One region of the Clostridioides sp. ES-S-0108-01 genome, then DNA from elsewhere that is predicted to be linked to it. Evidence: riboswitches for the same ligand, from Rfam matches in the RefSeq annotation. Region 1 holds a riboswitch; each other region holds the start of a gene.
What was found. A riboswitch is a leader RNA that binds a small molecule or an ion and turns the genes downstream of it on or off. The one in region 1 is predicted to bind thiamine pyrophosphate.
Positions count from the first base shown of each region.

Region 2: another riboswitch for thiamine pyrophosphate. It lies ahead of thiD (bifunctional hydroxymethylpyrimidine kinase/phosphomethylpyrimidine kinase); the one in region 1 lies ahead of IR152_RS18035 (MTH1187 family thiamine-binding protein).
Region 3: another riboswitch for thiamine pyrophosphate. It lies ahead of thiC (phosphomethylpyrimidine synthase ThiC); the one in region 1 lies ahead of IR152_RS18035 (MTH1187 family thiamine-binding protein).

Region 1 is NZ_JADGMN010000029.1:28,963-33,258, reverse strand. Features, by position in the region: gene IR152_RS18045 (NUDIX hydrolase) at 173-784, opposite strand; gene IR152_RS18040 (hypothetical protein) at 1,261-1,437, opposite strand; cyclic di-GMP riboswitch class I at 1,490-1,579, opposite strand; TPP riboswitch at 2,039-2,139, shown strand; gene IR152_RS18035 (MTH1187 family thiamine-binding protein) at 2,269-2,559, shown strand; gene IR152_RS18030 (ABC transporter permease) at 2,534-3,304, shown strand; gene IR152_RS18025 (ABC transporter substrate-binding protein) at 3,326-4,296, shown strand, end outside.
Region 2 is NZ_JADGMN010000015.1:14,701-18,996, forward strand. Features, by position in the region: gene thiE (thiamine phosphate synthase) at 1-364, opposite strand, end outside; gene thiM (hydroxyethylthiazole kinase) at 385-1,176, opposite strand; gene thiD (bifunctional hydroxymethylpyrimidine kinase/phosphomethylpyrimidine kinase) at 1,200-1,994, opposite strand; TPP riboswitch at 2,095-2,187, opposite strand; gene IR152_RS13745 (GIY-YIG nuclease family protein) at 2,279-2,590, opposite strand; gene IR152_RS13750 (methionyl aminopeptidase) at 2,925-3,794, shown strand; gene IR152_RS13755 (ferredoxin) at 3,848-4,036, opposite strand; gene epsC (serine O-acetyltransferase EpsC) at 4,197-4,296, opposite strand, start outside.
Region 3 is NZ_JADGMN010000003.1:71,047-75,342, reverse strand. Features, by position in the region: gene thiF (thiamine biosynthesis protein ThiF) at 17-820, opposite strand; gene thiS (sulfur carrier protein ThiS) at 813-1,007, opposite strand; gene thiC (phosphomethylpyrimidine synthase ThiC) at 1,061-2,362, opposite strand; TPP riboswitch at 2,504-2,615, opposite strand; gene recQ (DNA helicase RecQ) at 2,704-4,296, opposite strand, start outside.

The sequences.
Region 1 (4,296 bases):
TACTTAGTATTTACCTTGAAATTGTATTGGTAATTATGTAATAATAACTGAACAATAATCAAATAAAAAAATATGAAACATAATTTCTTGTATTTTTTAGAATTATTACATTTTAAAATTAGAAAATTTTAAAAACTTGTTATTTAAAAATTTGAATGTTTACTTACAAGTATTATTCTGATAAGAAATTTAAAAAGTTTTCTAGTATTTTTGCTGTCATACCCCATATTACATAATCTTTATATTTATAGAATAGAATAGGGTAACTTCCACTTTCAAATTTATAATCTTTTTGGTTTGGGATTGAACCATAAGGTAGATTTTCATCAGGAAAAACTTTTACAGTATTATTATAAGTATTTGGAGGATTTTCTAAAAGATATTTTATAGGCACCAAAAAAGTATGGTCAACTTCATCTTTATTTATATTTAAATTATTAATGTTTTTTATATATCCTAAATACGGATGTATAATAAATTTTACAGGTGTTATAAGTAGGTCTAGACTAGATATGATTTCTATATTGTCATTAAAAGTACCTAGTTCTTCACAAGTTTCTCTGATAGCAGCATCATATGGAGTTTCGTTTGATTCTATTTTACCTCCTGGAAAAGAAATCTCGTTAGGTTGATGTTTTAAATTTTTTGAGCGAACTTCAAATAATATATGATGTATGTTATTTATCTCTACTATTGGAACTAAAACAGATGCCCTTTTCATATTTTTATATCCGTTTATATATGGCTTGTAATCTTTGAACTTATTTTTAATATCGTTTATCATTTTTTCCTCCTGAAATAATATTATTAAAAATTGCATAATTGAGTTTTAACAATAATATATATAATTATGATTTATCTAATTTAAGATATAGTAACTATCTATATTATTATATAATATAATGATAAATATATATTAACAAATGATAAAAAATTAATTTAATTGTATATAAGTTCTCTGTAAGGTATAGGTATTACGTTTGTACAAGATATGTTCCTAAAAGTCCATTGGCATTTGCTGTAACAGGTTCTTCTAAAGTACCAATAGCAGGTCTCCAAGAATTGAATATTCATCTACTAAACGTGGAAATCATTAGAATCTATATTATTAGAATTGTATAATTGGTGTAAATAGTATATGAGATAAACTAAACTGTTTATTTCATAAAAAGTAGACAATAAAGATTACTTTAATTGTTTATTTATGCATTATAAAACGTAGATAAAACTAAAAAGGATTTTCTAGAAAATAAAATTTCTTTAATTATATCTGCTTACCAATACCATTACTTGATGCAAACAAGATTCTACTACATTCTCTCCGTATTCTAGTATAAAATCATTTAATTGTGTGTCTATAAAATTGCAGTAATCGTATGAACTGCATATATATGCAGTTAGTATATGTGTACATTTATCCATTTTATCTATAAACATATATCATTTATCCCCCTAAAAAACTTTCATAAAAACAAAAAGAAAATATCTTTTTGGCAACTGGCTGACATAACTCATTTTGTAAGTCTTAGTCCCTATAGCTTTGCGTCACTAAATTTCTCTAGTTTTGCCTATTTAGTTTTATTCTACAATTACAATGATATAGGAAAACGTTTCATTTTTCAAGTTACATATTAAAAAATTTAAAAATTTAAAAAATATTTTATTTCTTAAAAATAAATTAGGTAAAATAATTATATTATATAATTTATATATAAATTAGAATAAGAGACCTTTATTATTAATTTAAGTTAAGATAGTCTAATAAAGTAAAATTTAACAAAGATAAATATCTTCATCTTCTATAAATTTGGTATGGTTATAATGAAATGAAAAAATTCACTATAAAATTTTATCTCTATGGAAAATTATTAAAATTTAATTAAATTTTAATAATTTGCAAGAAGTATATATGAATAGAATTAGATTTTCATGAAAAAGTGTCATTTTGCATTAGATATTTTCAAATGGATAAAATATCTAATATGAATAAAAAATTTGTTAAAATATGATAAGTGTAGTATAATCAAGTAGAAAAGATATAATATATTTGGGGAGCTAATATGCTGAGAGGAGATTTTATCTCGACCCTTTGAACCTGTTTGGATAATGCCAGTGTAGGGAGACTAGTAAAGATAAAAATAAGTCTTATCCTATTTTGGATAAGACTTTTATTTTATTTAGATATATTGTGTTTTTAGTAGTAAAATTTTAATATAAATAATAAAATATACCTAGTAGGTATTAATTATTTTAAAAGGAGTGATTTAAATGATAATCGCAGACATAGCAGTAATGCCACTAAGACCTTATAAAGGCGAAGAAGAAATGTATAAAGTAGTAGATGCTTGTATTGCTGAAATTGAAAAGAGTGGTCTTAAATGCGAGATAGGGGCAATGAGCACTACTGTTGAAGGTGATTTTGATGAAGTTTTTGAGTTATTAAAAAAGGTACATAAAATCCCTTTTAACCTTGGATGTGAAAGAGTCATAACAGTAGCTAGAGTAGATGAAAAAGCTGGAGGTCTGACTATAGATGAAAAACTTAGAAATCATAGATAAAGTCAAAGATAGTATATATCCAATAGCAACATTTTTGTTTATACTTATTCTTTGGCAATCTATGGTAGGAGTTTTAGAAGTTCCTCAGTATATACTACCCACACCAGTAGATATAATTAATGTGTTTTTTAAAGATTATCAAAATTTATCCATGCATGCTGTGGTTACTATAGGAGAAGCAATACTTGGTTTTATAGTCGCAATTATAATATCCTTGGTAATTGGAATATTGATGGATTTTGTATCAATAATAAAAAAATGTCTTTATCCTATTATGTTGGTTACGCAGATGATACCTACAATAATTATAGCACCACTTTTTATGATATGGTTTGGATTTGGAACAATGCCAAAAGTATTGATGGTAATGCTTACTTGTTTTTTTCCTATATTAATAAGTTTTGTAGATGGTATTGAGAATATTGATAAAGATTATTTAAATTTATTTAAGACTATGAATTCAAATAAATTTAATACATTCATTCACCTTAAATTTCCTATGGCAATGGATAAATTTTTTTCTGGGCTTAAAATATCTGCTACTTATGCTGTAATGGCAGCAACTGTTGCAGAATGGCTAGGTGGAACGAAAGGTCTTGGCGTTTATATGCTTAGGTCAAAAAGCGCATATGCACTTGATAAAGTATTTGCATCTACTATATTAGTAGTTATATTTAGTTTAATATTTGTAGGAATTGTACAGGCTGTAAAAAAGGTTGTTATAAGGTATAGATTAACAGATTAAAAGTATTTGAGGGAGGCAATTATGAATTTTAAAAAATTAGGAATATTAGGTTTAGTAAGTGCTTTTACATTGGCAACAATAACTGGATGTTCTTCAAATAATAATAAAGACAAAAGTAATGATAAAGATACTTCTTCTAAAAAAGTAACTATGGTACTTGATTGGACACCAAATACAAACCATACTGGATTATTTGTAGCACTTGATAAAGGTTATTACAAAGAAGAAGGTCTAGATGTTGAAATAGTACAACCACCCGAAAGTGGAGCTGAGACTTTAGTAGCAACAGGGAAAGCTGACTTTGGTATAAGCTATCAAGAACAAGTTACTTATGCAAAGACTAGTGAAGACCCTCTTCCAATAAAAGCTGTAGCAACTGTTATACAGCATAATACTTCTGGATTTGCATCACCAAAAGAAAAAAATATCACTACAGCTAAGGATTTTGAAGGAAAAACTTATGGTGGTTGGGGTTCTCCATCAGAAGAAGCTGTTTTTAAAGCAGTTATGAAGAAAAATGGAGCTGATTTTAATAAGTTAAAAATAGTCAATACTGGTCAAGATGATTTCTTTGCAGCTATGAAAACTGTAGATTTTGCATGGATATTCGAAGGCTGGGATGCAGTTAAGGCTGATTTAATTGGATATGACTTAAACTTTATACCAGTAAAAGATTTAGATGAGAGATTAGATTATTATACACCTCTTATAATTTCTAATGAAACTGTGCTTAAGGATAATCCAGAGCTTGCTAAAAAGTTTTTAAAAGCTACAACAAAAGGTTATGAATATGCAATAAAAAATCCAGAAGAAGCAGTAAAAATTTTAGTAAAACATGCACCAGAAGTAGATGAAAAACTAGCATTAAAGAGTCAAGAATATTTAGCAAGCAAGTACAAAGATGATTCACCACGATGGGGAGAAATGAAAGATAGTGTATGGAATAACTATACATCATTCTTAAAAGAATATAAATTAATAGATAAGGATAT
Region 2 (4,296 bases), on a different contig from region 1:
TAGCTTCTTCTAAAGTCCTTGCTGATACACCTAGTATCTTATCGTTTCCTATAAGTTTTCTAACTTCTCTCGCATCAATATCACTTTGACCTACATGCACTCCATCTGCATCACAGATAAGTGCTATATCCACTCTATCATTTACTATAAATTTAACTCCATATCTTTTAGTTATTTCTCTAAGCTCCATAGCTTTTCTTAAAAACTCTCTTCCAGAAGTATTTTTTTCTCTAAGTTGTACAGTTGTTATTCCAGAAGCTATTGCATCTTCAATACATTTGCAAAAATCTCTCCCTTCAAGCATTTCAGAGTCAGTTACTAAGTACAACTTTAAGTATTTTTTTAAATATTCTTTATCTATCATTTTAAACCTCCCCTTACACTTTATTCATTTAAAAATTCAATACTAGAATTTTTACTTAAAGTATCTATGTCCATTTGATAAACAGCGTTCATAAGATTTTCTTTAAATGTCCCTATTGGTGGATTATTTAAATTAGCCAATTCTCCACTTAAAGACATTGTAAGAACACCCATTGTTGCTGCTTCTAATATATTATCAGTAACAGCCATAAAACTTGCAATCAAGCTAGCAGTCATACATCCAGTCCCTGTAATTCCTTTTAATTTATTAGTTCCATTGTTTATTTTATATGTACTTTTACCATTAGTTATTATGTCTGTTTTCCCAGTTGCTACGACTATACATTCAAGCTTTTCAGAAACCTTTCTTATTATATCAGTAGAATCTTCTTCTTCATCAAATGAATCTACACCTTTCCCCCTTACATCAAAACCACCTATAAACTTTATTTCTGCCATATTCCCCTTAACAACATTAAATTTGACTTCATTTAAAAGTCTACTTGTAAGTTCTGCCCTAGCATTGCTTGCAAATACTCCAACTGGGTCTAATATAACAGGTTTATTGTACTTATTAGCTGCTTTTCCTGCTAATAAAAATAAATCTAACATATTTGAATTCATAGTTCCTATATTTATTACTACAGAGTTTGCTATACTTACCATTTCTTCTACTTCCTCATATGAAAAACTCATAAGAGGACTTGCTCCTATAGCTAAAGTTACATTAGCACAATCATTTATAGTTACATTATTAGTATAATGAATTACCAATGGATTTAATTCTTTTACGTCCTTAATTAAATTATACATATTCTACCTCCAACAATTTTTTATTATTCAAATTTATAAAAATGATGTACTGGCCCTACTCCATGCCCTATATCAAAACTTCTTTTTATTGCTTCTGTTATATAGATTTTACTTAAATTTACTGCTTCTGTCATTTCATATCCTAATGCTAAATAAGATGTTATTGCAGAAGATAATGTACATCCTGTTCCATGTGTATTTTTTTTATCAATTCTTTCGCTTCTATAAACTTTAAATATATTTTTACCAACTAAAATATCCACTGCTTCTCCATCTAAATGACCTCCTTTCATAAGTACAAATTTAGGTCCAAGCTGTAGTATTTCTTTTCCTACTCTATTCATATCATCTACATTATGTATTTTTATTCCTGTAATTTCTTCTGCCTCTGGTATATTTGGTGTAATTATGTATGCAAGTGGTATCAAATGTTTAATTAAGTTTTCTTTTGCCTCTGGCTTTAATAGATAATATCCACTTTTAGATATCATCACTGGGTCTACTACCAAATATTTTGGACTGTATCTCTTTAGATTCTCAACTATTTCAAGTATAATTTCAGGGCTTGAAACCATTCCTATTTTTACAGCTTTTGGAGGTATATCTTCAAATACTGCCTCTATCTGTTTTTTTATTATTTCCTTACTTAAATCTTCTACAGCAAAAACTCCTTGAGTATTTTGTGCTGTTATGGCTGTTATTACACTCATGCCATAAGTTCCAATTGCACTAAAAGTTTTCAAATCTGCCTGAATTCCAGCTCCTCCAGATGAATCTGACCCAGCTATCGTAAGCGTTGGTATCTTATAATTGCTCATTATTTCCTCCTAAAGTTTAATTTAAATAATCTAATTAAAAAAGCCATACCTACAATAGGTATAGCTTAGAAGTCGCATATATCATAAATAATACATACTTAAGTTTTATACTAAGCTTTCCTACGCTGGTATTATCCAGATCAGGTGTAAGGGTCGGTATTCCTCTCAGCTCTTGGCTCCCCTAGCTATTTTAATTTATATATTTATAACTTCATTATATTACAATAGTATTTATTGTCAAGTTTTTACACAATATACACTCACTATAAAGCTACAATAGAGATTTATGCTAACGCTTCTAGTTCTTTTCCAATAACATAATCATATTTATTGTCAATTAAATCTATAAGTACATCTGGATTTTTTATTATAGACAATTTTTTATTTCTAGTTAATTTTTTTATATAACATTCCAGTTTCATTGCATTACTTTTTGTATTGGTTGCAAAATAAATTTCTAGTTTTTTAAATCCTTTCGCTCTTGTATACTTTGAATTAATTCCCGACTTATGTTCATTCATTCTTCTAACTATATCACTAGTATATCCAGTATATAGAGAATCATCTTTACATCTTATAATATATGTAAAATACATCTTAAATCACATCCTTAAGTTAAATATATGAATATTATATTATAAAATTGATAAGAATGCTGTTGATTTTACATAATATTTATTCTTAACAGTAATTCTAATATATATGTATAAAACATACTTCACATAGGTCTAATACTAAATTTTGGACATAATAATAACTTAACTATACCCTCTTCATAAATGATGGTAAGATGACAATTTATATTTTTAATAAAATACTATCATTAAAATATTTCTTATTATTTATGTTATAATATTCATAATGGCTATATTTTAAAATAGTTTATGTAAACCATAATTTAAATAAATAATAGAAAAAGGATGAAGAGCTATGAAATTGAATAGAAATGATAGTTGTTGGTGTGGAAGTACTAAAAAATATAAAAAATGCCATATGGATATGGATAATAAAATAGATTCATTTGCAAAGCTAGGTCATATTGTACCAACTCATGATATTATTAAAAATCCAAAACAAATTGAAGAAATAAAAAAGAGTGCAGTAATAAATACAAAGATTTTAGATTATATTTCAGATAAAATTGAAATTGGAATGTCTACAGAAGATATAAATAAATTGGTTCATGACTTTACAGTACAAAATGGAGCTATTCCTGCTCCACTGGACTACAATGGATTTCCTAAGAGTGTATGTACATCAATAAACAATGAAGTGTGTCATGGTATTCCTAGTAAGGACATTATCTTAAAAGATGGAGACATTATAAATGTAGATATTTCTACTATTTTTAATGGATACTATTCAGATGCTTCAAGAATGTTTATGTTAGGTAATGTTAATGAAAATGCAAAAAAACTAGTTCAAGTTACCAAAGAATGTGTTCAAAAAGGTCTTGAGACTGCTAAACCATGGGGGTTCTTAGGCGATATAGGTGATGCTATTAACTCTTATGCAAAAAAAAATGGCTACTCTGTTGTTAGAGAAATTGGTGGGCATGGAGTTGGCTTAAGCTTTCATGAAGACCCTTTTGTAAGTTACGTATCTAAAAAAGGAACTGAGATGTTATTGGTTCCTGGAATGATATTCACAATAGAACCCATGGTAAATGAAGGAACTCACGAAATTTTTATTGATGAAGAAAATAATTGGACTATCTATACAAGAGATGGTAAATTATCTGCTCAATGGGAGTGTATGGTTTTAGTTACAGAAACAAGTGTTGAAATATTGACTGAATAAAAAACAAATGCCTATAAAAATTGAATCTTCAATTTTTATAGGCATTTGTTTTATTAATGCACATCTATTGCATCAACTGGACAGCTTTCTCTAGCTTCTGCTGCTGATTCTTCAGCATCACTTGGTACTTCGTCAACTATAACATGTGATTTCCCATCATCCTTCATATCAAATACTTCTGGACATATTGATGGACATAATCCACAACCTATGCAAGTATCTTGATTAACATTTGCTTTCATAATAAAATCCTCCTAGACGTTACAAATTTAAAATCTTGTTTATCAAAGATTGATGAACCAAAACTTTAACATTCAGTTCTTTTTTATTATGCCCTCAAATTTGAAAAAAATACCTTTTAAAAATAATTTTTATAAAGTTTATTTTATAGTTATAGCAAAGCTATATATAATATACATTGTCTAATTCATAATGCTCATAGGCTACTTCTTTTTTATTCTTTTTTACAGGTTCTAGGTTTCTTATTTTTACTATCTTTGCT
Region 3 (4,296 bases), on a different contig from region 1:
TATCTAATTTTAATATTTACATATCTATAAGTATTTGTGTTGCCAAATTTGCCATGTGATTTGCACAGATAGCAACTCTTGGAGCCATAAGCCCTTCACCAAATTTAGCTTCATTTACAAAATCCCCACATATATAAAACCTGTCTTTTAGCTTCTTAGTAGTTATTATATTTGAATCATAATAACCTGCCATACCTGATGATGCTATTAGGTATTTATCTTTTAAATTTATTAATACATAGTTACATACCTGTGCCTTACATGAAGCATCATCAAAAGCTTCAATTATTAAGTCTGAATCTTTAATAGTGTCCATATTATGCTTGTTTAAAAAAATATCCCGTTTATTTAATTTTATAAAAGGATTTATTTTTTTTATATTTCCTATCATGGCATCAGTTTTTAGTTTTCCTATATCATCTATAAAATACTGCTGTCTATTCAAGTTAGATGGTTCTACAACATCATAATCTATAAGTAAAAGTTCTCCTACTCCAATTCTAGCTAAAGAGATAGCTATATTGGAACCAAGTCCCCCCAATCCTAATATAGCAACCTTCCCTTTTTTTAGCTTATTATGTATATTTGGAGTATGTCTAGCAATCAACAAGCTTTCCAACTCATCAAGCGACGGCTTAACTCCCTTTTGTATAAGTGTTAATTTATCATTTTCACAAAGGCGGATATCCGTTTTAATTGGATATCCATTTAACACTAATACATCACATTTATTATTATAACTATCTCTGACTTTATAAGCAGTTGTATTTTCCTCAACATCTGTTAATAACTCATTTACAAATATTTTTATTTTAACCACCTCCAATAAAGCTAATAAGTTCTACAATATCCTCATCTTTTAATATATATGTATTGTAGTTAGATTCTTCAATTATCTCTAGATTTACTTCAACTACAACTCTATCACTCTTTAAATTGTATTTATTTAATAAATCTATAACAGTCAAATCTTCTTCAAATTCAATTTCCTTCCCATTAACCTTCACTAAATCACCTCCTCTTTTCACCTTCTTATTATTCCAGTCATATTAGCCAAAAATTATATTAGATTAAGTTCCTCATTGTTTAATATTTTCTTAACCGTTCTCATTGAGCACATTTTTCCACACATAGTACAACTATCTTCATGAGTAGGAGTTGATTCATCTCTGTATCTCTTAGCCTTTTCAGGGTCTATTGCAAGCCTAAACATCTCACACCAGTCTAAATCAGCTCTAGCTTTACTCATCTTATTATCCCATTCACGAGCACCTTTAACATTTTTAGCTATATCCCCTGCATGAGCAGCTATTTTTGCAGCTATTATGCCTTCTTTCATATCATCTAAATTAGGTAGTCTTAAATGTTCTGCTGGAGTTACATAACATAAAAAATCTACTCCTTTAGCACATGCTAAAGCCCCTCCTATTGCACTTGTTATGTGGTCATAACCTGGTGCTATATCTGTAACCAATGGTCCAAGAACATAAAAAGGTGCTCCATGGCACAATCTCTTTTCTAATACTACATTTGCTTCTATTTCATCAATAGCCATATGACCAGGGCCTTCTATCATTACCTGTACATTTCTTTCCCATGCTCTTTTAGTAAGTTCACCTAATACTACAAGTTCTTGAATTTGAACACCATCAGTAGAATCTTTTATACAACCTGGTCTACAAGCATCTCCTAGACTCAATGTAACATCATATTCCTCACATATATCCAGTATTTTATCAAAATTAGTATAAATAGGATTTTCCTTATTATTTAATTCCATCCATGCAAATAATAAAGAACCTCCACGAGATACTATATGAGTTAATCTTTCATGATTTTTTATTTTTTGGCAAACACTTCTTGTAAGACCTGCATGTATAGTAATAAAGTCCACTCCATCAATAGCATGTTGTCTTATTACATTTAAAAATTCTTCTTCTGTTATATCTTTTAATTCTTTTTCCAAATATCCCACTGCATCATACATAGGTACTGAACCTATCATTGCAGGTGACATTTCAACCACCTTTTCTCTAAATTCTCTAGTTTTACCATAATTACTTAAATCCATTATAGCTTCAGCTTTCATGTCTATTGCTACTCTAACTTTTTCAAGTTCTTTTTCTATATCCTTACAATCTCTTGAAATTCCTAGATTTACATTTATTTTTGTTCTTAAATTCTTACCTACACCTTCTGCACTTAAAGATTTGTGATTTTTATTAGCTGGTATAACAACTTGTCCATTTGCTATTAATTCCCTTAATTCGTTTACATCTATCTGTTCTTTTTGAGAAACGATTTCCATTTCTTTAGTTATTATGCCTTTTCTAGCAGCATCCATTTGTGTTGTATAATTCATATTACAATCCTCCAAGATTAAAGTTATAATTTTTGAAAATAAAAAAAGTGCTTCTCCTTGTTTGGAAAGCACTCTTATAATCATATATACATTTAGACAAATTTCCCCTAATATTGAATAATTTATCTATTTATATAACAAAATTATATTAAAAAGCTTCCCTTCGCAAGCATTATCTTGATCAGGTTATTAGGGTTTGTAAGTTACGGCTTTATCTCTCAGCTAGCCAATTCTAGCGCCCCTAGCTCTAATTTTTCATTATTTTTACAAATTCAGTATAACACAGCAAAAATATTAGTTCAACACAATAATACAAATTTTATTTTTTATTATATTAAAAATTATTCTGCTATAATATTATTTTTTAAGCTTTCAAGATAAGAGTCGAGTATCACAGCCCTTATGTTTTCATACTTTATTGAATCTGGAAGTTTTCTTTTTATGTTATTTAAATTATCATAGCCTACTTTTTCGCAAACTTCTAAAATCATTTTCTTTTTATCTTCATTATAAAAATTTTCTAACCCTAATTCAAATGATATGCTATTCCCATCCTTTACATAATCATGCACATATCCAATAATGGTTGATAATGAAACTTCTATTTCTTGACTGATACTTCGTATATCTTTTCCTTGATTCAGTAAATCTAATGCTATTTCATTATTTTTTCTACTTTCTCCATCTAGTATCAACTTCCTTTTACTCTTTTTCTCCCAAATAACATTAATATCATTTTCTTTCACATATTCTTTGACTACATCCAAAATACTAGCTCCATACTTTTCAAATTTTACACCACCTATTCCAGAAATATCTTTTAATTGTTCTTCATTAAGTGGATATCTTCCACTTATTTCTTTTAAAGCCTTATTGGCTAAAACCATATATGGAGGCAATTTTTCCTTTGTTGCATACTCTTCTCTAATAACCAACAGTTTTTCATATAGAGCTTTATCTGTATTGACCTCAAGGAAGTCACTATTAACGCTCTTCAAATCGACATTTTTTTCATTCATTTTTTTATTTATATTATTTTTTTCGACATATTCTTTAATTACTGTTTCAAAATCTCTACCATATTTTTGATATTTAATTTCTCCTACTCCAGAAATATTTAACATTTCTTCTTTATTAACTGGATAACTAATAGACATAGCTCTAAGTGTACCATCTCCAAATACCATATATGGAGCTATCCTTTCTTCACTTGCAATTGAGTGTCTAAGTTCTCTTAAAGCACTATACAACTCATCTTCTATTTCTAATGATTTTGTCATCACAATCTCTTTAAATTCTACTTTCACTTGTCCTTTTAAAACTTTCATAGACATCTCATTCAATCTTATAGTTGGAAAACTCCCTCTATTTCCATTACCTAGAGTCTCAACTAAATCTAAAAAACCATGAGAAACCAATGTGTTTATAAAATTCTTTAAGTCTTCGCTTGAATAGTCTCTCATAATGTTATATGTAGATAAAGTATTTAATCCAAGCTGTAAAATCTTTTTATTCTTAGAACCTCTAAGTACATCTACAATAGTAGTGACACCATAACTTCTTTTCATTCTAGCTACACATGAAATGACTTTTTGAGCATCCACAGTTTTATCTACTATTTCACCCTCTACTAAACAATTACTACAATTATTACAATTGTCTATATAATTTTCTCCAAAGTAATTTAATATTGCCTTTCTATAGCATGAATTACTGTAAACTAAGTCAATCATATATTGAAGCTTCTTATGTTGAAATAATTTTCTTTCAGGATTTTCAACTCCAATATCAATTAAATATTTTTGTATATGTACATCTCCTGGAGAAAATAAAAGCACACACTCACTTTTTTCTCCGTCCCTACCAGCTCTACCTATTTCTTGGTAGTAATTTTCTATACTTTGAGGCATATTGTAGTGTATAACCCATCTTAT